3 regions of the Streptomyces sp. NPDC012825 genome follow, and region 3 is predicted to be linked to each of the others. Evidence: riboswitches for the same ligand, from Rfam matches in the RefSeq annotation. Region 3 holds a riboswitch; each other region holds the start of a gene.
The links. A riboswitch is a leader RNA that binds a small molecule or an ion and turns the genes downstream of it on or off. The one in region 3 is predicted to bind cobalamin.
Positions count from the first base shown of each region.

Region 1 (7,271 bases), on a different contig from region 3:
CCCTTGCCGGTCTCGCCGAGCGCCTTGAGGGCGTTCTCCTCGCCGACCCTCCACTTGGCGGACTTCACGAACTGGAACACCCCGATCGGCCAGCCCTGGTTCCAGGCGCGCAGCGCCATGCCGAAGGCGGCGGTCGACTTCCCCTTGCCGACGCCCGTGTGCACCATCACCAGCGCGCGGTTGCGGCGCTGACGGGTGGTCAGACCGTCGTCGGGAACGACGGTCGGCTGTCCCTGCGGCATCAAGCGGCCCTCCTGGATGAGTGTCCGGTCCCTCCGGACCGTTCTGCCTGTACGTCCCTGACGAGGCCGGCGATCGAGTCGGCGCGCAGCTCGTCCAGGGTCACGGCGGTGCCGCCGAGTTCACGGGCGAGCTGCCCCGCGAGCCCCAGCCGCACCGGGCCGGTCTCACAGTCCACGACGACCGACGCCGTGCCCTCGGCGGCGTGCAGCCGCGCCGCACGGGCGGCGAGCGCCACCGGATCGCCGGCCGCACGGCCGCCGGTCGCCCGCCCGTCGGTCACCACGACGAGCAGCGGACGGCGCGAGGGATCCCGCAGCCGCTCGACCCGCAGCACGTCGTGGGCCTTGAGCAGCCCGGCCGACAGGGGCGTGCGCCCGCCCGTCGGAAGCTGTTCGAGCCGGGCGGCGGCCGCGTCCACGGACGAGGTCGGCGGCAGCGCCACCTCGGCGTCCCGGCCCCGGAAGGTGACCAGACCGACCTTGTCGCGCCGCTGGTAGGCGTCGAGGAGCAGCGAGAGCACCGCGCCCTTGACCGCGCTCATCCGCTGCCGGGCCGCCATCGAGCCCGAGGCGTCGACCGCGAAGAGCACGAGGTTGCCCTCGCGGCCCTCCCGGGTCGCCTGCCGCAGGTCGTCGCGCCGGACCACGAGCCCCGGGCCCGTCCGCCCCCGCGCCCTCTGGTGCGGGGCGGCGGCCTGCACGGTCGCCGCCAGGTGCAGCTTGGTCAGCGCGCCCCGGGGCCGGGTGGAGCCGGTCGTACGGCCGTGCTCGGTGCGGGCCCGGGAGCGGCGTCCGGCCGCGCCCTCGCCGAGCCCCGGCACGCTGAGCACCTTCGTACGGAAGGGCTCGGCGGCCTTGACGGCGGCCCGCTCGCCGGAACCGGCGCCGGCCCCCTGGGGAGCGGGCGCCCGCTCGGGTACGGGAGCCTCCTCCGGCGCCGGTACGTCCTCGGGCGCGGGCCCGTCGCCCTGCGGCGGAACCCCGCCGCCGTCCGGCCCGTCCCCACCGGGACCGCCGTCCGGACCGCCGTCGCCCGGGCCGTCCGGCTCCGGGTCCGGGTCGGGGTCCTCGTCCGGGCCGGACCCCGGCTCCTCGCCCTTGAACCGCTCCAGGGTCTCGTCGAGCTTGTCCTCGTCGAGTCCGGGCGCGTCGAAGGGCGAGCGCCGGCGGCGGTGGGGGAGGGCCAGGAGCGCGGCCTGCCGCACGTCCTCGGAGGTCACCTCGGTCCGCCCGGCCCAGGCGGCGAGCGCGGTGGCCGTGCGGGCCATGACGATGTCGGCGCGCATGCCGTCCACCTCGAACGCGGCGCAGGTCGCGGCGATCTGGAGCAGGACCGCGTCCCCGAGCGTCACCCGCGGCAGCAGGGCGCGGGCGGCGACGATCCGCCCGCGCAGCTCGGTCTCCTCGCCGGTCCAGCGCGCGGCGAACGCGGCCGGGTCGTCCTCGAAGGCGAGCCGCCGCCGCACGACCTCCACCCGCTGCTCGGGCTCGCGGGAGGCGGCGACCTCCACGGTCAGCCCGAACCGGTCGAGGAGCTGCGGCCGCAGCTCGCCCTCCTCGGGGTTCATGGTCCCGACGAGCAGGAACCGGGCGGCGTGCCGCACGGAGACGCCCTCGCGCTCGACGTTCGAGAAGCCCATGGCGGCGGCGTCGAGGAGGTGGTCGATCAGGTGGTCGCTCAGCAGATTGACCTCGTCGACGTACAGGATGCCCCGGTGGGCGCCGGCGAGGAGCCCCGGCTCGAAGGCCTTCACGCCCTCCGCGAGCGCCTTCTCGATGTCGAGCGAGCCGACGAGCCGGTCCTCGGAGGCGCCGACGGGCAGTTCGACCAGGGCGGTCGGCCGCGACACCCCGTCCCCGGGCTCGTGGGGCCCGTCGGGGCACTGCGGGTCGGGCGCCTCGGGCGCGCACGAGAAGCGGCAGCCCGCGACGACGTCCATGTGCGGCAGCAGCGAGGTGAGGCCGCGCACGATGGTGGACTTCGCCGTCCCCTTCTCACCGCGGACGAGGACACCGCCGATGGCGGGCGAGACGGCGTTGAGCAGCAGGCTCAGCCGCATGTCGTCCATGCCGACGACAGCGCTGAACGGGTAGGAGGCCGAGGCCATCAACGGGTGCCCCTCTCGGGTGAAGTGCGGTGATCGGACGTGGCGGTACGGGCATGCGGGACGATCATGGAGCCGATGGCTCCCCGCACGCGGGGACGGTCTTGGGGCGGCCGGGTCGACGGCCGTGCGGGCTCCGCGCTCCCCGTGCGTACGGGGACACCGTGACCGGCGGTGCTCACGGCGCCCCCGGCGGCACGAACGGCAGCCCCGCCGGGGCGCCCTCCTCGATCAGCCGCAGCAGCGCGTCCGTGTCCGCGTGCTCCTCGATCAGGTCGCCGAGCCGGTCGAGCTGTTCCTCGCGCAGCGCGCCGAACGACGTGTCCGGGGCCGGGACGAACCGGCGCCCGGCCGCCGCCGCGACCTCCCGCAGGAACGCGCGCCGGAAGCCGTCGCTCTCCAGCGAGCCGTGCCAGTGGGTGCCCCACACGGAGCCGACCCGGCACCCGTCCAGGAACGGCTCCCCGCCCCGCACGTCCGCGACGCCGTGGTGGATCTCGTACCCCTCCACCCGCTCGCCGAGCGCCTCGCCGACCGGCCGGGCCAGGGTCTTCGCGGCTTCGAACCGCACCCATACGGGAAGGAGTCCGAGCCCGTCGACCACACCGGCCCGCGACTCGACCTCGTCCTCGATCCGCTCGCCCAGGACTTGGAAGCCGCCGCAGACGCCGAGGACCGGGCGGCCCTCGGCCGCGCGCCGCGCCAGGGCGTCCGCGAGGCCGCGCTCCCGCAGCCAGGCGAGCGCCTTCACCGTGCCGCGCGTGCCCGGTACGACCACGAGATCCGCGTCGACCAGCTCCTCGGGCCGGTCCACGAACCGGACGACCACGCCCGGCTCGGCCGCCAGCGCGTCCACGTCCGTGAAGTTCGACATCAGCGGTACGGCGCACACGGCGACCCGCAGCACGTCCGCGCCGACCGGCGGCGCCACCACCGACTCGCGGACCGCGCCCCGCAGGGAGACGCGCAGCCCGTCCTCCTCGTCGATGCCGAGCCCGTGCGCGTACGGCAGGACGCCGAAGGTCCGGCGCCCGGTCAGGCCGTGCAGCATGTCGAGCCCGGGTTCGAGGAGGCTCACGTCGCCCCGGAACTTGTTCACCAGGTACCCGGCGACGAGCGACTGGTCCTCGGGGGACAGCAGCGCCGTCGTGCCGAAGAACTGGGCGAAGACCCCGCCCCGGTCGATGTCCCCGACCACCACCACGGGCAGCCGCGCGGCCCGCGCCACGCCCATGTTCACGATGTCGGTGCGCCGCAGGTTGATCTCGGCCGGGCTGCCGGCGCCCTCGCAGATCACCGCGTCGTACGTGCTCCGCAGCTCCTCCAGGCACGCCATGACCGGCTCGAACAGCTCCTTCTGTCTCCCTCCGTGCAGGGCCTTTCCGGGGGACGACCCCCCGGACCCCCCGAAGAACCCACGGGCACTCAGCTCACCGACCGGCTTCCCCATCAGGACGACCTGGCTGGAGCGGTCGCTCCCGGGCTTGAGCAGCACCGGGTTCATCAGCGCGGTCGGCTCGACCCGGGCGGCCTGCGCCTGCATGGCCTGGGCCCGCCCGATCTCGGCGCCCTCGCGCGTGACGAAGGAGTTGAGGGACATGTTCTGCCCCTTGAACGGCGCCACCTTCAGGCCCTTGCGGACCAGCCAGCGGCAGATCCCGGCCGTCACGACGCTCTTGCCCGCGTCGGACGTGGTCCCGGCGACGAGCAGACCCCCGCCCCTTCCGCCCCTCATGCGTTCCTCCGCTTCCCGCGCCGCACGGCGTCGGCGATCAGACGGCCGCCCACACAGGCGGCCAGGGTCAGGGCGGTCACCCGGCGCGAGAGCGCCACCGCCCGCTCGACGTCGGCCACCCCGACGGCCCGCCCCTCCCCGTTCAGCACCGGCCGGTGCTCGACGCGCCCGGCGTACGAGAGGGTGCCGCCGAGCCGTACGCCCAGCGCGCCCGCGAAGGAGGCCTCGACCGGGCCCGCGTTGGGGCTCGGGTGCTTCGACGCGTCCGCCCGCCAGGCCCGTACGGCCCCGCGCGGGTTCCCGCCGGCGACGGTCGCGAGCACGGCCGTCAGACGCGCGCCCGGCCAGCCGGCCAGGTCGTCGAGGCGGGCCGAGGCCCAGCCGAAGCGGCGGTACCGGGGCGACTTGTGGCCGACCATCGCGTCCAGGGTGTTGACGGCCCGGAAGCCGACGAGCCCCGGCACGCCCGCGACCGCGCCCCAGAACAGGGCGCCGACCACGGCGTCCGAGGTGTTCTCGGCGACCGACTCGACGACCGCGCGGGCCATCGCGGGGCCGTCCAGGGACTGCGGGTCGCGCCCGCACAGGTGCGGAAGGCGCTCCCGAGCCGTCTCCAGGTCCCCGGCGGCGAGCGCCCCGCCGATCGCGCGGGCCTCCCGGCCCAGGGTCGTACCGCCGACGACGGCCCACACGGAGGCGGCGGTCAGCGCGACGGCGGCGGCCGGACGGTCCCGGACGGACCGGGCGGCGAGGGCGCCGAGGGCGACGGTGGAACCGGCGCAGACGGCGGTGTGCAGGGCCCCCCAGCCGCGGTGGTCGTGGTGGAGACGCCGCTCGACGGCGGCGGCGGTCCGGCCGAACGCGGCGACGGGGTGGCCCCGGCGGGGGTCGCCGAGGAGCAGGTCGACGGCGAGGCCCGCGGCCGCTCCGTACGCGAAGACACCGGTGGCTCTGCTGCGGCCGGGCATGGCGCTATGTCCTCACTCAGGGTCCGCGCCCTGGATCGACGTGACCGGCGGCGAGAGTTCCTGACTCCCGGACCCTGGGGTCCGGTCACAGTGGCGGGACCGTGCCGGATTCGCACCGGACTTCCTCTGCTGCCGCCGTAATGGCCTCGGCAGTCCACCACGCCCCGAGAACGGGCGTCAACCCACCCTTGACCTGCGGCGGCGCACTGTGCGGAGCACCACAGAAAAGGAGCCGGGCGGTCCGCACCCGAAGGTGGGACCGCCCGGCCGGTGGAGCGGGGACCGTCAGACGACGATCAGGTAGATGCCGTACGCCACGGCCGCCAGGCACAGTCCGAAGCAGGCGTAGGCGCCGGTGCGGGCCAGGGCGGCGGAACCGCCGCGCGCGGCGGCCTCCTCCTGCTTGGTGAGGCCGACGATGCCGAGGGAGAAGAGGCCCACCAGGGCGACGGTCGCCACGAGGCTGACTCCGAAGACGGAGCCGAGGGCTGCCCAGTCGATCTTCATGCGGTTCTTTCCTTAGACCTTCGCGGCCGGGGCCGGGGGAGCGGTCGGGTCGGTGGGGGCCGGAGCGAGGATGGTCGCCTTGAGGTCCTCGTCGGTGACGGCGGCGACCGAGCCGGCCGGCGGCGGGGTGACGGCCGCGATGGCGGTGGTCACCACGCCCGCGGGCTCCTCGGCCTCCACGTCGTCGGCCGTGACGTTGTGGTGGTCGACCGGCTTGCGGCGGGAGAGCGCCCAGATGACGCCCGAACCGGCCACCAGCAGGACCGCGACGACGGCGATGCCCCAGGCGCCCTGCTTGGTGAGGAACTCGGCGCCGGCGCCGACCAGGCCCGCGGCGGGCAGGGTCAGGCCCCAGGCGACGAACATCCGGGTCGCGGTCGACCAGCGGACGACACCGCCCTTGCGGCCGAGGCCGGCGCCCATCACGGCACCCGAGCAGGACTGGGTGGTGGAGAGGGAGAAGCCGAGGTGCGAGGAGGCCAGGATGACCGTCGCGGCACTGGTCTGGGCGGCGAAGCCCTGCTGCGGCTGGAGGTCGGTGAGGCCCTTGCCCATGGTGCGGATGATGCGCCAGCCGCCGAGGTAGGTGCCGAGCGCGATGGCGACACCGGCGGAGACGACGACCCACAGGGGCGGGTTCGAGCCGGGGGCGACGACACCCTGGGTGACCAGGGCGAGGGTGATGATGCCCATCGTCTTCTGGGCGTCGTTGGTGCCGTGGGCGAGGGAGACGAGACCGGCGGAGGCGATCTGGCCGGCCCGGTAGCCCTTGGCCGTGGCCTTCGCCTCGGGGTCGGCCTTGATCCGGTACGTCAGCCGGGTGGCGGCCATCGCGGCGAGCCCGGCGACGACCGGCGCGGCGACGGCCGGGATGAGGACCTTGGTGATGATGGTGGAGCCGTTCACGGCCGACCAGCCGGCCGACATGACCGCGGCGCCGATGAGGCCGCCGAAGAGCGCGTGGGAGGAGCTGGAGGGGAGTCCGAGCAGCCAGGTCAGCAGGTTCCAGAGGATGGCGCCGACGAGCGCGGCGAAGATCACCTCTGTCCGGATGCCCTCTTCGTTGATGATCCCGCCGGAGATCGTCTTGGCGACCTCCACGGACAGGAACGCGCCGACGAGGTTGAGCACGGCGGACATGGCCACCGCCGTCTTGGGCTTGAGCGCACCGGTCGAGATGGTCGTGGCCATCGCGTTGGCGGTGTCGTGGAAACCGTTCGTGAAATCGAACACGAGAGCTGTCACGACCACAATGGCGAGCAGCAGCGTGATGTGTTCCATTTACCCAGGCAATCGTTCGACGTCAGTGGCTGGTCGAACGTAAGCAACCTGGATGAACGGAAGATGAACTGGGGCGGGCGGCGTGGTGTCCCTAACCGGTGTCAGGAGATTCCGCTCAGCGCTCCGGAGGGGGCCCGGGGGAGGGGCGTCCAGGATGCGGGCGCCCCGCGACCCCGGGTAATCCGAGCCCTCGCAAGGCCCCGGCGGCCTGTCCCGGTTCCTCCCCCGCCGCCCCGTTCCGCTCCCCGGACCGGACCACCCGACCGGGGGACCCCGCCGAGGAGACCCGCGTCACTCCCCCGAGTGGCGCCTTCCGGATCCGGAGGGCGCCCCTTTCCTCCCGGTACGGCCCTCCGGTGGCACCCGGGCCCCGTCCTGCGGACACTGGGGGTGTGCGCCCGGCTACAGCGACGGCAGCGGCCGTCACCACCCT
Region 1 covers NZ_JBIBBZ010000006.1:51,942-59,212, reverse strand. Annotated here, with positions in the region: gene cobO (cob(I)yrinic acid a,c-diamide adenosyltransferase) at 1-242, opposite strand, end outside; gene ACFY7E_RS15870 (putative cobaltochelatase) at 242-2,350, opposite strand; gene ACFY7E_RS15865 (cobyric acid synthase) at 2,526-4,082, opposite strand; gene ACFY7E_RS15860 (cobalamin biosynthesis protein) at 4,079-5,050, opposite strand; cobalamin riboswitch at 5,085-5,216, opposite strand; gene ACFY7E_RS15855 (hypothetical protein) at 5,336-5,557, opposite strand; gene ACFY7E_RS15850 (anion permease) at 5,570-6,838, opposite strand; gene ACFY7E_RS15845 (alpha/beta hydrolase) at 7,231-7,271, shown strand, end outside.
Region 1: it holds a riboswitch for cobalamin, as region 3 does, so the genes downstream of both, ACFY7E_RS15860 (cobalamin biosynthesis protein) here and ACFY7E_RS04190 (ribonucleoside-diphosphate reductase subunit alpha) in region 3, are expected to answer to the same signal.

Region 2 (7,271 bases), on a different contig from region 3:
GGCCCGGGCCCACCCGGACGCGCCGCTGCGCGCGCTCATGGCCGCGAACCACCGGGCGTTCGGCAATCGCCGCTCGCTGCTGCTGTTCGACCTGGAGCGGCAGGTCCGGCCCGAGGAACTGCCCTGGGTCCGCGCGGTGTCCGCGCAGCACCGCTCCGACGCGCGCGTCCGCGACTCCGCCCACGCGACGCTGCGGCACCTCGCCGAGGTCGCCGTGAACGGCTTCCCCGGCACCCTGCTGCCCAACCCGCCCGTCCGCGAACTCGCCGTGCTCGCGCGCCGGACCGGTCTGGACGCGCCCTTGGTCGAGGAGCTGGCCGCCGACATCTTCACGAGCACCTTCAGCCCCAAGTTCGCGGCCGCGGCCGCCGTGGCGGGGGAACTGCTCGAAGGCTCGCTGTACGAGAGGTACTACGGCATCGACTACGCGGCCGTCCACGTCCTGACCGAACAGGGTCCCCGGCGGCCGGCGCTCCGGGGCAGCGGCGCCCGGCACGCGCCGGACTTCGCCGCCCTCTGCCACGAGCGGGCCGGCCGGCGCCCCTCCGGCGGCTTCGGGAGCGTGGCGGAGAACGGCGCGGTGATCGAGCGGGCCCAGATCCTCACCACCCACAACCTCGCCGTCCTGGTCCACCGCGTCGGCGTCACGCCCGCCTCCGGCCGGGCGGAACTCGCCCGCCGCTGCTTCGCCGCGGTGTGCCGTCTGACGGACCGGGCCCGGCACGAGCGGCGCCCGCTCGGCACGGTGAAGGACGCGGCGTACGCCTGGCGGCAGATGCTGTTCCACCTGTCGCTGTGCGACGGGGCGACGGCGGCCGGGGTGCTGGCCGGGCTGCCGGAGGAGACCGCCCGTCACCCCGCCCCGGTGGCCGCCCGTCTGGCACCGGCCCTGGCCGGTCTCCGCAGGGTCGCCGACGGGGGCTCCTTCGCCGCCGACGGCACGGCGGACGCCGGACGCGCCCGGCGGCTGACCGGGTGGACCACGACGGGCGAGCACTGGCTGTGCGGGAACCGGGACCGGCCCGCACGGGCGTGATCCGCCTAGGGTGGCGACGTGACACCGGACGAAGCGGAATACCTCGACCAACTGCACGGCGAGCGGCATTGCTACGCCTGGGTCATGCGCCGCTACGGCGGCAGGACGCCGGAGCAGGCCGAGCGGGACGCCCTGGAGTTCTACCCGTACGAGCCGGAGAGCGAGCCGTACCGCCGGCTCGTCTTCCACGAGCACCCCTGGCACTGGGCGATGCAGGTGATCCACGGCGACCGGTACGCCACGGACCACCCGGAACTGGGCGACCCGCCACCGGAGTGCCCGCCCCCGGAGCGGGGCGACGACGGCGCGTGACACGACACCGCCCCGCGTGCTCCTGGCACGCGGGGCGGTGTCGTACGCGCCGGTGGTCAGCCCGCGGCCGGGGCCCCGACCCGGGCCGGGGTCTCCGCGCCGGCCGTCCGGGCGGCCAGGGCCTTCTGGGCGAGGTGTCCGAAGACGACGGCGAACACCACCCACAGCACGGCCTGGACGCCGAGCGAGGCCAGCCGGAACTCCCACAGCAGCTTGGCGGGGAAGCCCGCCTTGACCGCGTCGTCGTTCGCCGGCAGGACCGCGAAGGCGATGCCCGTCACGACGACGAAGCCGAAGCCGGCCGCCAGGCTCGCGTTCCAGTTGCCCAGGCGCGGCGCCAGACGGCGCCCGGCGATCACCGCGACGACGCCGAGCAGCACGCTGAGCAGGATCATCAGGAAGAACAGGGTGGTGCGCTTCCCGATGGTGTCGGGGTTGCCGACGGCCGGCGGGGTCGCCGGATACTTCAGGAACGGCACCAGGTAGACGGTGGTGAAGGCGGCGGCGGCGGTCAGCGCCGCGGTGGCCCGCGGACCGAACCGGCCGACGCGGCCGAGCGCGAACGAGAAGGCGAGCGCGGCGATGCCGCCCAGCGCCACCCCGTAGACCAGGACGCCGGTGGCCAGGCCGAGGGTGGACTGCACGGGACGGCTGACCACCACCTCCTCCTCTTCCTCCGCGGCCGCTCCCGCGCCGCCGTGGCCGCCGTGTCCGGCGTGGGCCGCCTCCTGGGCGGCCTGGGCCTCCTCCACGGCGATGGAGCCGTTCACGGAGGGCTCACCGCCCACGTAGGCCACGGCGAAGGCGAACAGACCGGCCATCAGACCCGCGAGCATGCCGCGGATCAGCAGGGTTCTCACAGTCGAGGCGTGCATGTGCGCGTCGCCCCTCAGTGGCACGGGAAGCCGAGCAGGTGGCGCCCGTCGTGCACCCACTCGTGCACGTCGGAGCCCGCGAAGAGGGACGTGGCGCCCTGCTCCGCGCCCACGAAGTACAGCGCGATCAGCGCGAGAAGGCCGACGAAGAAGGCCCAGGGCAGCACGGCCCGCACGGGCAGCGGAGCCGGTACGGCGACGGAAGGGGTGGAAACGGCAGCGGAGACGACGGCCTCGGCCATGATGAAACCTCCTGTGGGAACTCGCGTCCCAGACGGTGGTGCAGGACGACGGTCCACGGGTCTGACTCACCGCGGCCTCCCCCGCCAGGGGAAGCCTCGGCATACAGTGGCGCGACCGTGCCGGTTTCCCACCGGACTTCCGTATCGCCGTCGTCACGCTGTTCAAATGTCGCCTGACGGTACCGCGTGACGTGAACATTGTTAAGAGCGTGAGGCCCGGATCACTTTCCGTGCGCCTCCGGGCGGAACTCCCGTCCGCCGGCGGCCCCGTACGGTACGGGGGACCACCCGCCGCCCCGTACCGGCGCCGACCGCGAAGGATCCCGATGACAGTCCGGCTGACGCTCGTCCCGCCCGCCGTGAACGACGCGCTGCGCGAGGTCCGGTTCGACGACGACGGCCCCCTCGACCCGGCGGGACTCGCCCGTGCCGAGGCCCTCGCGACCGCCCCGGACCCCGCCGTGCGCGCGTACGCCTCGCCGTCCGCGCGCTGCCTCGGCACCGCGCGGGCCCTCGGCCTGCGGGCCGAACCGGTGACCGGGCTGGCCGGCTGCGCCATGGGCCGGTGGCGGGGGAGGACCCTCGGGGAGGTCGCCGCCACCGAGGAGGCCGCGCTCGCCGTCTGGCTGTCCGACCCGGAGGCCGCGCCGCACGGCGGGGAGTCCCTCCGCGACCTGCGCGTCCGGGTCGGGGCCTGGCTCGACGCGCTCCTGGAGGGATCGGGACGCGTCACGGCGGTCGTCGAGCCCGACGTCGTCCGCGCCGCGACGGTCCACGCCCTCGGCGTGCCGGACGCGACCGCCTGGCGCCTGGACGTCCGCCCCCTGACGGCCGTTCACCTCAGCGGACGCGGCGGACGCTGGAACCTGCGCGCCGGCGAGCCGCTCACCGGCTGACACGGAAGGAGGGAGGGGGCCACCCGGTGGCCCCCTCCCTCCCGCCGTACGCGCGCCGCTAGACGGGCCGCTTCCACTCCCTCAGCAGCAGATAGCCCAGGTACGCCCCTCCGACGGCCATCGTGTAGAGACCGACCGGCAGGTCGTCGAAGAGCGGCAGCTGCTGGGCCGCGAGGTCCGCGAGGACCAGGAGCAGCGCGCCGAGCAGGGTCGACATGACCAGCTGCGGGCCGCCGCTGCGGGTGACCCGCTTGGCGATCTGCGGCGCCGTCAGGGAGATGAAGGCGATCGGGCCGGCCACGCTGACCGCGCCCGCGGACAGGACGATCGACAGGGCGACCGCCGCCGTCGCGGTCCGGTCCGGGCGGACGCCCAGACCGGTGGAGAGGTCGTCGCCCATCTCGCCGATGCTCAGAGGCCGCGCGAGGAGCGCCGCGAGCGGCAGGCAGACGAGCAGCACCACCCAGATGACCGTCGCGTCGTCCCAGGAACGGGCGGAGAGGCTGCCGTTGATGTACGCGGTCAGGGCGCTCGCCTTGTCGCGCTCGACGGCGTAGACCACGTACTGGGTCAGGGCCGTCGACATCGCGGCCACGCCGATGCCCGCCACGACCAGGCGCCCCGGATTGCGGAACCCGGTCCCGGTGGAGACGTACACGAGCCCCATGGCGGCGACCGCGCCGACCAGGGCGCCGACGGACACCGGGACGGTGTCGGGGAAGAAGAGCGCGGCGGCCGCGGCTCCCGCTCCCGAACCGGCGCCGAGCCCGATCACGTCGGGGCTGCCCAGCGGATTGCGGGTGACCGACTGGAAGAGGGCCCCGGACAGGCCGAGGGCCGCGCCGGTGGCGACGGCCACCACGAGCCGGGGACCGCGCAGCCGGTTCAGGACGAAGGCGTTCTTGCCCGTCGCCTCGCCCATGAGCGCCGACGGCAGGTCGGCGAGGTCGATGCCCAGCCTGCCCGTCGAGAGGGTCGCCACGGCCGCCCCCAGGAGCAGCAGCACCGACAGCGCGGCGGCGACCAGGGAGGAGCGGCGCACGGGGATCGCGACCAGGGGTCCGACCCGCACGAGGACGCGGCCCGCGGGGCGCGACGGCGCCACGGCCGGGCTCCCGGTCCCGGCCTCGGCCTGTTCTGCGGTCCTCATGCCGCTCCCCTCATACGACGGACGGCGAAGAGCAGCGCCGGCGCGCCCACGAACGCGGTGACGACGCCGACCATCAGCTCCTCGGGACGCAGCAGGACCCGGCCGACGACGTCCGCGAGGAGCAGCAGCGTGGGGCCCGCGAGCGCGGTGAACAGGATCTGCATCCGGAAGTCCGCGCCCACCAGGACCCGGACCAGGTGCGGGACGGCGAGCCCGACGAAGGCGATGGGTCCCACCGCCGCCGTGGCCGCCGCGCTGAGCAGCGTCGCGGCGAGCAGCCCGGCGCCCTTGACGCGGGCGGGGCTGATGCCGAGCGAGGCGGCCTTGTCGTCGCCCATCGCCATGGCGTTGAGGCCGGGTGCGAGGACGACGGCGAGGAGGAGCCCGGCCGCGGCGAACGGCAGCACGGCCCAGAGGGCGTCGAAACCGCGCCCGCCGAGCGAACCCACCACCCAGTAGCGGTACGTGTCGAAGACCTTCGGCCGGGACAGCGCGACGGCCTGGATGAACGCGGCGAGGACCGCGGAGAGCACCGCGCCGGCCAGCACGAGCCGCACCGGGCTGCCGACCCCGCCGGCCGTGCCGACGAGATGGACGAGGACGCCGGTCACCAGGGCGCCGAGGAGGGCCCACCAGATCGTCTCCCGCTGCCCGGACGCGCCGAGGAACGCGGTGGCGGCGACGATGCTCGCGGACGCGCCCGCGTTGATGCCGAGGAGACCCGGCTCGGCGAGCGGGTTGCGGGTGATGCCCTGCATCAGGGTGCCGGCGATCCCGAGGCAGAGGCCCGCGAGCACCCCGAGGGCGGTGCGCGGGTAGCGGCTCTCGACGACGGTGCGGAGGTAGTCGTCGCCGTCGCCGGTGACGACCCGCAGGACGTCCGCGGGGGACGTCGGCTTGCTGCCGAACATCACGCTGGCGAGCAGGGCCAGGGCGAGCAGGACCAGGCACAGGACGGCGGCTGCTAGGTACCGGGCAGGGCCCCGCCGTGCGACGGCGGGGCCCTGGACGGTCCGGGAGAGTGTGGTCACGCGGAATCCGTTGTCACTTCCCGGCCTTGGCGACGGCCTTGTCGATCATCGGCAGGTAGCGCTCGATGCTGTACGGCACCGTCAGCGGGTTGATCATCGAGGAGGCGGTGACGAAGGGGGTGTCGTGGCTGTAGACGAGCGCGCCCTTCTTCACGGCGGGGATGGCCGCGTACAGCGGCTGGGCCTCGACCGTCTTGCGGGACTTCTCGTCCATGTAGAAGGTGAAGGCGATGTCGCTCTTCGCGAGCTTGTTGGCGTTCTCCAGGCCGATCAGGGCGGAGTCGGTGCCCTCGGTCTCCTTGAAGGTGTTCACCACCGGGTCGACCTCGAGGCCCAGCTTGGAGACCATCGCGACGCGCTGCTCCTCGGGCTTGAAGACGCCGAGGGTGCCGGGGCCGGTGTTGTAGATGTACGAGAACGTGACGTTCTTGTACTTGGGGCGGGAGGCGGCCGCGTCGGCGAGCTGCTTGTCGATCTTCGCCTCCAGCTCCTTGGCCTTCTCCGGCCGGCCGAGCGCCTTGGAGACGATCTCGATCTGCTGGTCCCAGTCGGTGCTCCACGCCTTGTCGGGGTAGGCGACGGTCGGCGCGATGTCCTTGAGGATGTCGTACTGCTTCTGCGTGATGCCGGACCAGGGGGCCAGGATGACGTCGGGCTCGAGCTCGGTGATGGCCTCGATGTCGAGCTCCTCGCCGCCCTTGAACTGCTTGGGCAGTTCGGCGCCGGACTTCGTCACGGCCTCGTGGATCCAGGGGAGGTAGCCGGTCTTGTCACTGCCCCAGGGGTACTCCTCGATGCCGACCGGCACGTTGCCGAGGGCGATGGCGGTCTCCGCGGAGCCCTGGCCGAGGGTGACGACGCGCTTGGGCGCGTCCTTGATGACCGCCTCGCCGAGGGCGCTCTTGATGGTGACGGGGAACGCGCCCGCCGGAGCCTTGGACGCCGAACCCGCCGCGTCGTCCTTTTTGTCGTCCGAGCCGCACCCGGTCACCATGAGGCCGAGCGAGAGCGCGGCGGCCCCCGCCACGAGGGCGCGGCGGCGAAGAGGGGTGAACACAGAAGGCATGACGGTTCCTTGTCTCCGGGCAGAGGTGTACGGGCGTCGCGGCCGTGCCCCTTCGGACGTGGTCGGAGGGGGGCGGCGATCGGCGCGAGCGCTTGTTAGGTGAGCCTAACCTATGCGTTCGCCGGCCCGAACGCCAGGGGTGCCGATCTTCGGAACAGGGCCGCGAGAAGGCCGCACGAGGGCCCGGAGGGGCAGGCGGGCGGCATTGGGGCCCACCCGAACGGGGGAGCCGCCCGGGTGGCGCGGGTCCCCGCGGCGCGGTCCCCTGGAGGATGCAGGGGACCGCGCCGGAAGGACGAAAGGCTCACAGGATGATCGCACCTGAGCGTCGGCGGACCGGCGGGCGGCCGGACCTCACGCCGACCCGGACGGGGGCGGACGGGCGATGAGCCCGGCGAGGGCACTCGACCCGAAGCTGTTCGACGCGACCGTGGCGGCGGTCGCCCTTTTCGCGGGCCCCGACCACCTGCTGATCTACGTCAACGCCGCGTACAAGAGGATGCTCGGCGCCCGCCCCCTCCGCAGGCCCGCCCGGGAGGCCTACCCGGAGCCGGACGCCGCCCGGTTCCTGGCCGTCCTCGACGACGTCCTCGCCACCGGACGGCCCCGCCAGCTCACCGACTCCCTGCTGCCGGCCCCCGGCGGCCCGGAGGAGGTCCGCCA
Region 2 covers NZ_JBIBBZ010000004.1:371,426-378,696, forward strand. Annotated here, with positions in the region: gene ACFY7E_RS13245 (hypothetical protein) at 1-1,036, shown strand, start outside; gene ACFY7E_RS13250 (hypothetical protein) at 1,055-1,348, shown strand; gene ACFY7E_RS13255 (CbtA family protein) at 1,405-2,223, opposite strand; gene ACFY7E_RS13260 (CbtB-domain containing protein) at 2,238-2,465, opposite strand; cobalamin riboswitch at 2,505-2,667, opposite strand; gene ACFY7E_RS13265 (histidine phosphatase family protein) at 2,792-3,361, shown strand; gene ACFY7E_RS13270 (FecCD family ABC transporter permease) at 3,420-4,511, opposite strand; gene ACFY7E_RS13275 (FecCD family ABC transporter permease) at 4,508-5,542, opposite strand; gene ACFY7E_RS13280 (iron-siderophore ABC transporter substrate-binding protein) at 5,556-6,608, opposite strand; gene ACFY7E_RS13285 (SpoIIE family protein phosphatase) at 6,994-7,271, shown strand, end outside.
Region 2: it holds a riboswitch for cobalamin, as region 3 does, so the genes downstream of both, ACFY7E_RS13260 (CbtB-domain containing protein) here and ACFY7E_RS04190 (ribonucleoside-diphosphate reductase subunit alpha) in region 3, are expected to answer to the same signal.

Region 3 (7,271 bases):
AGAACTGGACGTGCACGGCCTCCTCGAAGAGCTGCCGCGAGAGGTAGAGGCGCGCTTCGGGGGAGTTGATGTGCTTGTAGAGCGTCAGGACCAGGTTGTTCGACACGATCGAGTCGCCCGTCGCGAAGAAGGCGACCAGGCGGCCGATCATGTGCTGCTCACCGGGGGTGAGCTTGGCGAGGTCGGCGACGTCCGAGTGGAGGTCGACCTCCTCGACGGTCCAGGTGTTCTTGATGGCGTCCCGGTAGCGCTCGTAGAAGTCCGGGTAGCGCATGGGACGGAGGGTGAGTTCGAAGCCCGGGTCGAGGAGGTTCTTGGAGTCAGGGGTGTCGGCACGCAGTGCCGTCGTTGAGGGGCGGCGGTCGGGCGACGGGAGGGCGGAGCTCATTACTGGCAGGCCTCGCAGGACTCGGGGTTTTCCAGGGAGCAGGCGACCGCGTCGGGGTCGGCGGCCTGCTGGACGGGGATGGGCGCGGCGGCGGCCGTCGACGCCTGGGCGGCGCGGGCGATCCGGGTGGCCGGGCGGGAGCGCAGGTAGTACGTCGTCTTCAGGCCCTGCTTCCAGGCGTACGCGTACATCGACGACAGCTTGCCGATGGTGGGCGTCTCCAGGAACAGGTTCAGCGACTGCGACTGGTCCAGGAACGGGGTGCGGGCGGCGGCCATGTCGATCAGGCCGCGCTGCGGGATCTCCCAGGCCGTGCGGTACAGGTCGCGCACCTCGGCCGGCACCCAGGTGAAGCCCTGCACCGAGCCGTTGGAGTCGCGCAGCGCCTCGCGGGTCTGCGCGTCCCACACGCCGAGCCTCTTCAGCTCGTCGACCAGGTACGAGTTGACCTGGAGGAACTCGCCCGACAGCGTCTCGCGCTTGAACAGGTTGGAGACCTGCGGCTCGATGCACTCGTACACGCCGGCGATCGAGGCGATCGTCGCGGTCGGCGCGATGGCGAGGAGGAGGCTGTTGCGCATGCCGACGGCGGCGATCCGCTCGCGCAGGGCCGTCCAGCGCTCCGGCCAGTTCGGCTCGACGTCGTAGTGGTCGGGGTGCAGCACGCCACGGGCCGCGCGGGTCTTCTCCCAGGCCGGGAGCGGGCCGTTGCGCTCGGCCAGGTCGGCGGAGGCCTCGTACGCGGCCAGCATGATCCGCTCGGCGATGCGGGTGGAGAGCGCCCGTGCCTCGGGGGAGTCGAAGGGCAGCTTCAGCTGGAAGAAGACGTCCTGGAGGCCCATGGCGCCCAGACCGACCGGACGCCAGCGGGAGTTGGAGCGGCCCGCCTGCTCGGTCGGGTAGAAGTTGATGTCCACGACCCGGTCGAGGAAGGTGACGGCCGTGCGGACGGTCGCGTCCAGACGCTCCCAGTCGATGTCCGAACCGACCACGAACGCGCCGAGGTTGACCGAGCCCAGGTTGCAGACCGCGGTCTCGCCGTCGTCGGTGACCTCCAGGATCTCGGTGCAGAGGTTGGAGGAGTGGACGGTGTGGCCGGGCTCGGCGGTCTGGTTGGCCGTCCGGTTGGAGGCGTCCTTGAAGGTCATCCAGCCGTTGCCGGTCTGGGCCAGGGTCCGCATCATCCGGCCGTACAGGTCGCGGGCCGGCATCGTCTTGCGGGCCAGGCCGGCCGCCTCGGCCCCGCGGTAGGCGGCGTCGAACTCGTCGCCCCACAGGTCCACCAGCTCGGGCACGTCCGAGGGGGAGAACAGCGACCAGTCGGCGTCGGCGTTCACGCGGCGCATGAACTCGTCCGGGATCCAGTGCGCCAGGTTCAGGTTGTGCGTGCGGCGCTGGTCCTCGCCCGTGTTGTCGCGGAGCTCCAGGAACTCCTCGATGTCCGCGTGCCAGGTCTCCAGGTAGACGGCGGCGGCGCCCTTGCGGCGGCCGCCCTGGTTCACGGCGGCGACGGAGGCGTCGAGGGTCTTCAGGAACGGCACGATGCCGTTGGAGTGCCCGTTGGTGCCCCGGATCAGCGAACCGCGGGCGCGGATGCGGGAGTACGAGAGGCCGATGCCGCCCGCGTGCTTGGAGAGGCGCGCGACCTGGTGGTAGCGGTCGTAGATGGAGTCCAGCTCGTCCTGCGGGGAGTCCAGGAGGTAGCAGGAGGACATCTGCGGGTGGCGGGTGCCGGAGTTGAAGAGCGTGGGGGAGGACGGCAGGTAGTCCAGCCGGCTCATCAGGCCGTACAGCGCGGTCACTTCGTCGAGCGCGCGGACGCTCTCGTCCTCGGCCAGGCCGCAGGCGACGCGCAGCATGAAGTGCTGCGGGGTCTCGATCACCTTGCGGGTGATCGGGTGGCGCAGCAGGTAGCGCGAGTAGAGGGTCCGCAGGCCGAAGTAGCCGAAGCGGTCGTCGCCGGCCCGGTCGATCGTGGCGTCGAGGCGGTCGGCGTGCAGTGCGGCGAACCCGGCGGTGCGGTCGGCGATCAGGCCCTCGCGGTGGCCGACGGCCACCGAGGAGGAGAAGTTCACCGAGCCCTGGGAGGCGGCCTCGTCCGCGATGGTGATCGTGAGGAGCCGGGCGGCGAGCCGGGAGTACGCCGGGTCCTCGGCGATCAGTCCGGCGGCCGCCTCGGTGGCCAGCTCGCGCAGCTCCGCCTCGTCCGCGGCGGCGCTACGGCCGCGGAGCGCGGCGGCGGCGACCTTGCCGGGGTCGGTGTCGGGGAGATCGGCGGTGAGGTCGGTCAGGGTCCGCAGCAGTACGGTCCCGGGGCCGTCGCTCTCGACCGCGGAAGCCTCGGCCGAAGCCGGATCGGCGGGCGCGATGGTCACGTGGGGGCTCTCCCTCGCTCGGCTCGGGGCCTCGGCGGGGGAAGGGCGGACGGGCGGGCGTCCACGCACGACGCACCGCGTCCACCGGCCCACTCCGCGAGGCCCGGACGTCTGTGGCACCCGGAACGGAAGGACCGGGCGCACCGTCGGCAGGTGTTCGGACTCACCTCGGACGAAACCGCACGAAGTACACCGTTGCGGGACAGTTCCGGATTCGCGCCGGATTCCCCTGCGTCGACAGCGAGGACGAGCATACATGTGGGGGGTGCCGCTCATGGCACCCCCCACATGTTGTGTCGCCCCCCGGAGGGGAGTTGGGCTCAGAACTCCAGGGAATAGGTGCGCAGAGAGTGATCGGGGATCGGCTCCCAGTCCCGGTGCGGAGTGCGGACGAAGCCCGTCCGCTCGTAGAGCCGGTGCGCCGCGACCATCCCGGCGGCCGTGGAGAGCACGATCCGGGCGCATCCCGGGAGGGCCCGGGCCCGGTCGACGCAGGTCCGTACGAGCGCTTCCCCGACGCCCCGGCCGCGGGCCTCCCGGGCGACCACGAGCATCCGGAACTCGGCCTCGCCGGGCACGGCGATGTCGGCCCACGGGGTGCCGCCCCGGGCGAACGTCACGCCGCCGATGATCCGGCCCGCCGCGTCCCGGGTGTCCTCCGCGACGAGGACCTCGCTCTCGCGGGCCCGCCGCGCGGTGTCCCGCAGCACCCCCAGATAGAAGTCGTCGGCCCCGTGTGCCAGCAGTCCGTCGTCCAGATAGGTGCGCCCGGTCAGTTCGCCGAGCACCTCGTACTCCTCGGGCCGTACCGCCCTGATCGTGAAGTCCATGGGGGAAGTGTGCCCGCCGGGGACGCGGCGGGGCCCGGGACCTCCTGGTGGAGGACCCGGGCCCTTTTCCGTGCGGGTGGCGTCAGTGGGTGGGCGCGGTGACCTTCTCCATCTCGACCTGTACGCCGGGGTCGCCGGCGTCGGCCGTGTAGTCCGACGGGGAGGTCTCGTCGATGCCCTCGGGGGCCTTGAGGGCCTTGAGGACGAAGGTGAGGACGACGGTGACCACGACGTTGAGGACGAAGGCGGTGAGACCGATGTAGCCGATCTCGCCGATGCCGGGGATCTCGGCGGAGGAGCCGCCGAAGTGCTTCTGGGTCGGGCTGGCGACGCCGTAGGCGGCGAGCGTGCCGTAGGCCATGCCGACCGCCCAGCCGGCGAGCAGCGCCCAGCGGTGGAACCAGCGGGTGAACAGGCCGCCGACCAGGGCCGGGAAGGTCTGGAGGATCCAGATGCCGCCCAGGAGCTGGAAGTTGATGGCGACCGTCTTGTCCATGGTGAGGACGAAGGCGAGGGCGCCGACCTTCACCAGGAGCGAGACGATCTTGGAGACCTTGGTCTCCTGCGCCGGGGTCGCGTCCTTCTTGATGAAGTCCTTGTAGATGTTCCTCGTGAAGAGGTTGGCCGCGGCGATGGACATGATCGCGGCCGGGACGAGCGCGCCGATGCCGATCGCGGCGAACGCGACGCCCGCGAACCAGTCCGGGAACATGGTCTCGAAGAGCTGCGGGATGGCGAGCTGGCCGTTCTTCACCTGGATCCCGGCGGCGATCGCCATGAAGCCCAGCAGCGCGAGCAGGCCCAGCATCAGCGAGTACAGCGGCAGGATCGTGGTGTTGCGGCGGATGACCTCGCGGCTCCGGGACGACAGCGTCGCCGTGATGGAGTGCGGGTACATGAAGAGCGCGAGCGCCGAGCCGAGCGCGAGCGTCGCGTACGTCCACTGGCCGGCCTCGCCGGGCACGAGCGCGCCGCGCGGCTTTCCGGTCGCCGGGTTGGTCTGCGCGTACGCCTCGCCCGCCTTGGCGAAGATCTCGTCGAAGCCGCCCAGCTTGATCGGGATGTAGATGATCGCCACCGCGATGACGATGTAGATCAGGGTGTCCTTGACGAAGGCGATGAGCGCGGGGGCGCGCAGGCCCGAGGAGTACGTGTAGGCCGCGAGGACGCCGAAGGCGATGAGCAGCGGCAGGTCCTTGACGAACCAGTGCGTGGTCTCGCCGCCGCCGACGCCCATCACGTCCAGGACGGCCTGGATGCCGACCAGCTGGAGCGCGATGTACGGCATGGTGGCGAGGATGCCAGTGACCGCCACCGCCAGCGACAGGGCCTTGGAGCCGAAGCGGCCCCGGACGAAGTCGGAGGTGGTCACGTACCCGTGCTTGTGCGAGACCGACCACAGGCGGGGCAGGAAGGTGAAGATCAGCGGGTAGACCAGAATCGTGTACGGCACCGCGAAGAAGCCCGCCGCGCCCGCCGCGTAGATGGCCGCCGGGACGGCGACGAAGGTGTACGCGGTGTAGAGGTCGCCGCCGAGCAGGAACCAGGTCACCCAGGTGCCGAAGGACCGGCCGCCCAGGCCCCACTCGTCGAGACTCTGCTCGTTCTCGGCCTTGCGCCAGCGCGCGGCCAGGAAGCCCATGACCGTCACGGCCACGAAGAAGAAGACGAAGACGCCCAGCGCCACGCCGTTCACGCCGTCCTTCATCGCGCGTCACCCCCCTTGCGGGACCGCTGGTCCCGCTGCCACAGCTTGTACGCGATCATGGTGAGCGCGGTGGAGACCAGCACCCAGAGCATCTGGTACCAGTAGAAGAAGGGGATGCCGGCGAAGAGGGGCTCGACCTTCGCGTAGGAGCCCACCCAGAGCATCGCCGCGAACGGGGCGACGAGACAGAGCGCGATCACCACCCGCGCGGGGGTGATGGTCGGTTGTTTCCCTTGTGTCACTTCTGACATGGCGATTCCGTCCCCTCACTGATCACCTCGGTAATGCTGGGGAAATCTAGGGGACGCGTCCGTCTCATGGAACCCCCGTCCGCATAACGGATGTGTTTTGTCGGAAGCGGTCCTCCTCGGTCGCCCGCGGCGCCGCCGGGCGGGAATACGACATTCCCGGAAACGCGAAACGGCCGCACCCGCCGGGGGGTACGGCCGTCGCGCGCGATTCCGCGCGGTCGCTCAGTCGTGGGGGCGCCGGAGACGGGCCACGAACTTGTACCGGTCGCCGCGGTAGACGGACCGCACCCACTCCACCGGCTCGCCCTGCGCGTCCAGCGAGTGGCGGGAGAGCATCAGCATCGGCAGGCCCACGTCCGTACCGAGCAGTCCGGCCTCGCGCGGGGTGGCGAGGGAGGTCTCGATGGTCTCCTCGGCCTCGGCGAGGTGCACGTCGTAGACCTCGGCGAGGGCGGTGTAGAGCGAGGTGTACTTGACGAGCGAGCGGCGCAGGGCCGGGAAGCGCTTCGCCGACAGATGGGTGGTCTCGATCGCCATCGGCTCCCCGCTGGCGAGCCGCAGGCGCTCGATGCGGAGCACCCGGCCGCCGGCCGAGATGTCGAGCAGCCCGGCGAGGGTGTCGTCGGCGGTGACGTAGCCGATGTCGAGGAGCTGCGAGGTGGGCTCCAGGCCCTGGGCGCGCATGTCCTCGGTGTACGAGGTGAGTTGCAGCGCCTGGGAGACCTTGGGCTTGGCGACGAAGGTGCCCTTGCCCTGGATGCGCTCCAGGCGTCCCTCGACGACCAGCTCCTGGAGGGCCTGGCGCACGGTGGTGCGGGAGGTGTCGAACTCGGCGGCCAGCGTCCGCTCCGGCGGGACCGGCGTGCCGGGCGGCAGGGTCTCGGTCATGTCGAGCAAGTGCCGCTTCAGCCGGTAGTACTTGGGCACGCGCGCGGTACGGGTGGGCGTCCCGCTCTCTGTCTCCGTGCTGCCCGCGTCCGTGGCCATGGCCTGCCTTCCCGACTCCTGTGCTGTTGCCGTCACCGGCTCCTCCGTCTGTCGCGGCTCACATGGTGGCACGCTTCGGTGCCGCCACGGTTTCTCCTGCCGATCCGTGCCGCTTCGGTGGGGCGTGGGTGAGGCGTCGGCGAGGAGGAGACGTCCCCCTGCTTCTTATACACCGTGATATCCCCCGTTGGTCTAGGCCATTCCGGTCGAGAGGTGAGAGGCTTCTTCCGGCGGAACGGAGGGGATCCTGCGGTCCGCCGGGGCGCGCGCGGCGTGTTCGGGAGGGCGGCGACTGGCGTGAATCCGGCGGTCGTGGCCGGACCTCGACCAGGTGTCGGTCCGATAACGGACGCCCATACCCGTCTTGCGCACCCTTGACACCCAAAAAGGTCTAGGCCAAGCTCCGAGTACTGGTCTAAACCATTAAAGACCAGGTCCCAGCCCCACGAGCATTACCCGACGTATGTCTTCGCGCGGTGGGCAGGGGGGTTGCAGGCATCCCTGAGGAGGGTGGCGTGAAGCGCAAGCTCATCGCGGCGATCGGCGTCGCGGGCATGATGGTCTCCATCGCTGCATGTGGTTCCGACAGCGACAAGGCCGACGACGGCGGCAAGGGCACGGCCGGGGGCGACAAGACCCTGACCGTCTGGGTGATGGACGGTTCCGCCCCGGACGCCTGGATGACCGAGCTGAACAAGGCCTTCGAGGCCAAGCACCCGGGCGTCAAGGTCA
Region 3 covers NZ_JBIBBZ010000001.1:858,481-865,751, forward strand. Annotated here, with positions in the region: gene ACFY7E_RS04185 (ribonucleotide-diphosphate reductase subunit beta) at 1-388, opposite strand, end outside; gene ACFY7E_RS04190 (ribonucleoside-diphosphate reductase subunit alpha) at 388-2,763, opposite strand; cobalamin riboswitch at 2,894-3,034, opposite strand; gene ACFY7E_RS04195 (GNAT family N-acetyltransferase) at 3,084-3,593, opposite strand; gene mctP (monocarboxylate uptake permease MctP) at 3,676-5,301, opposite strand; gene ACFY7E_RS04205 (DUF3311 domain-containing protein) at 5,298-5,552, opposite strand; gene ACFY7E_RS04210 (GntR family transcriptional regulator) at 5,775-6,539, opposite strand; gene ACFY7E_RS04215 (extracellular solute-binding protein) at 7,055-7,271, shown strand, end outside.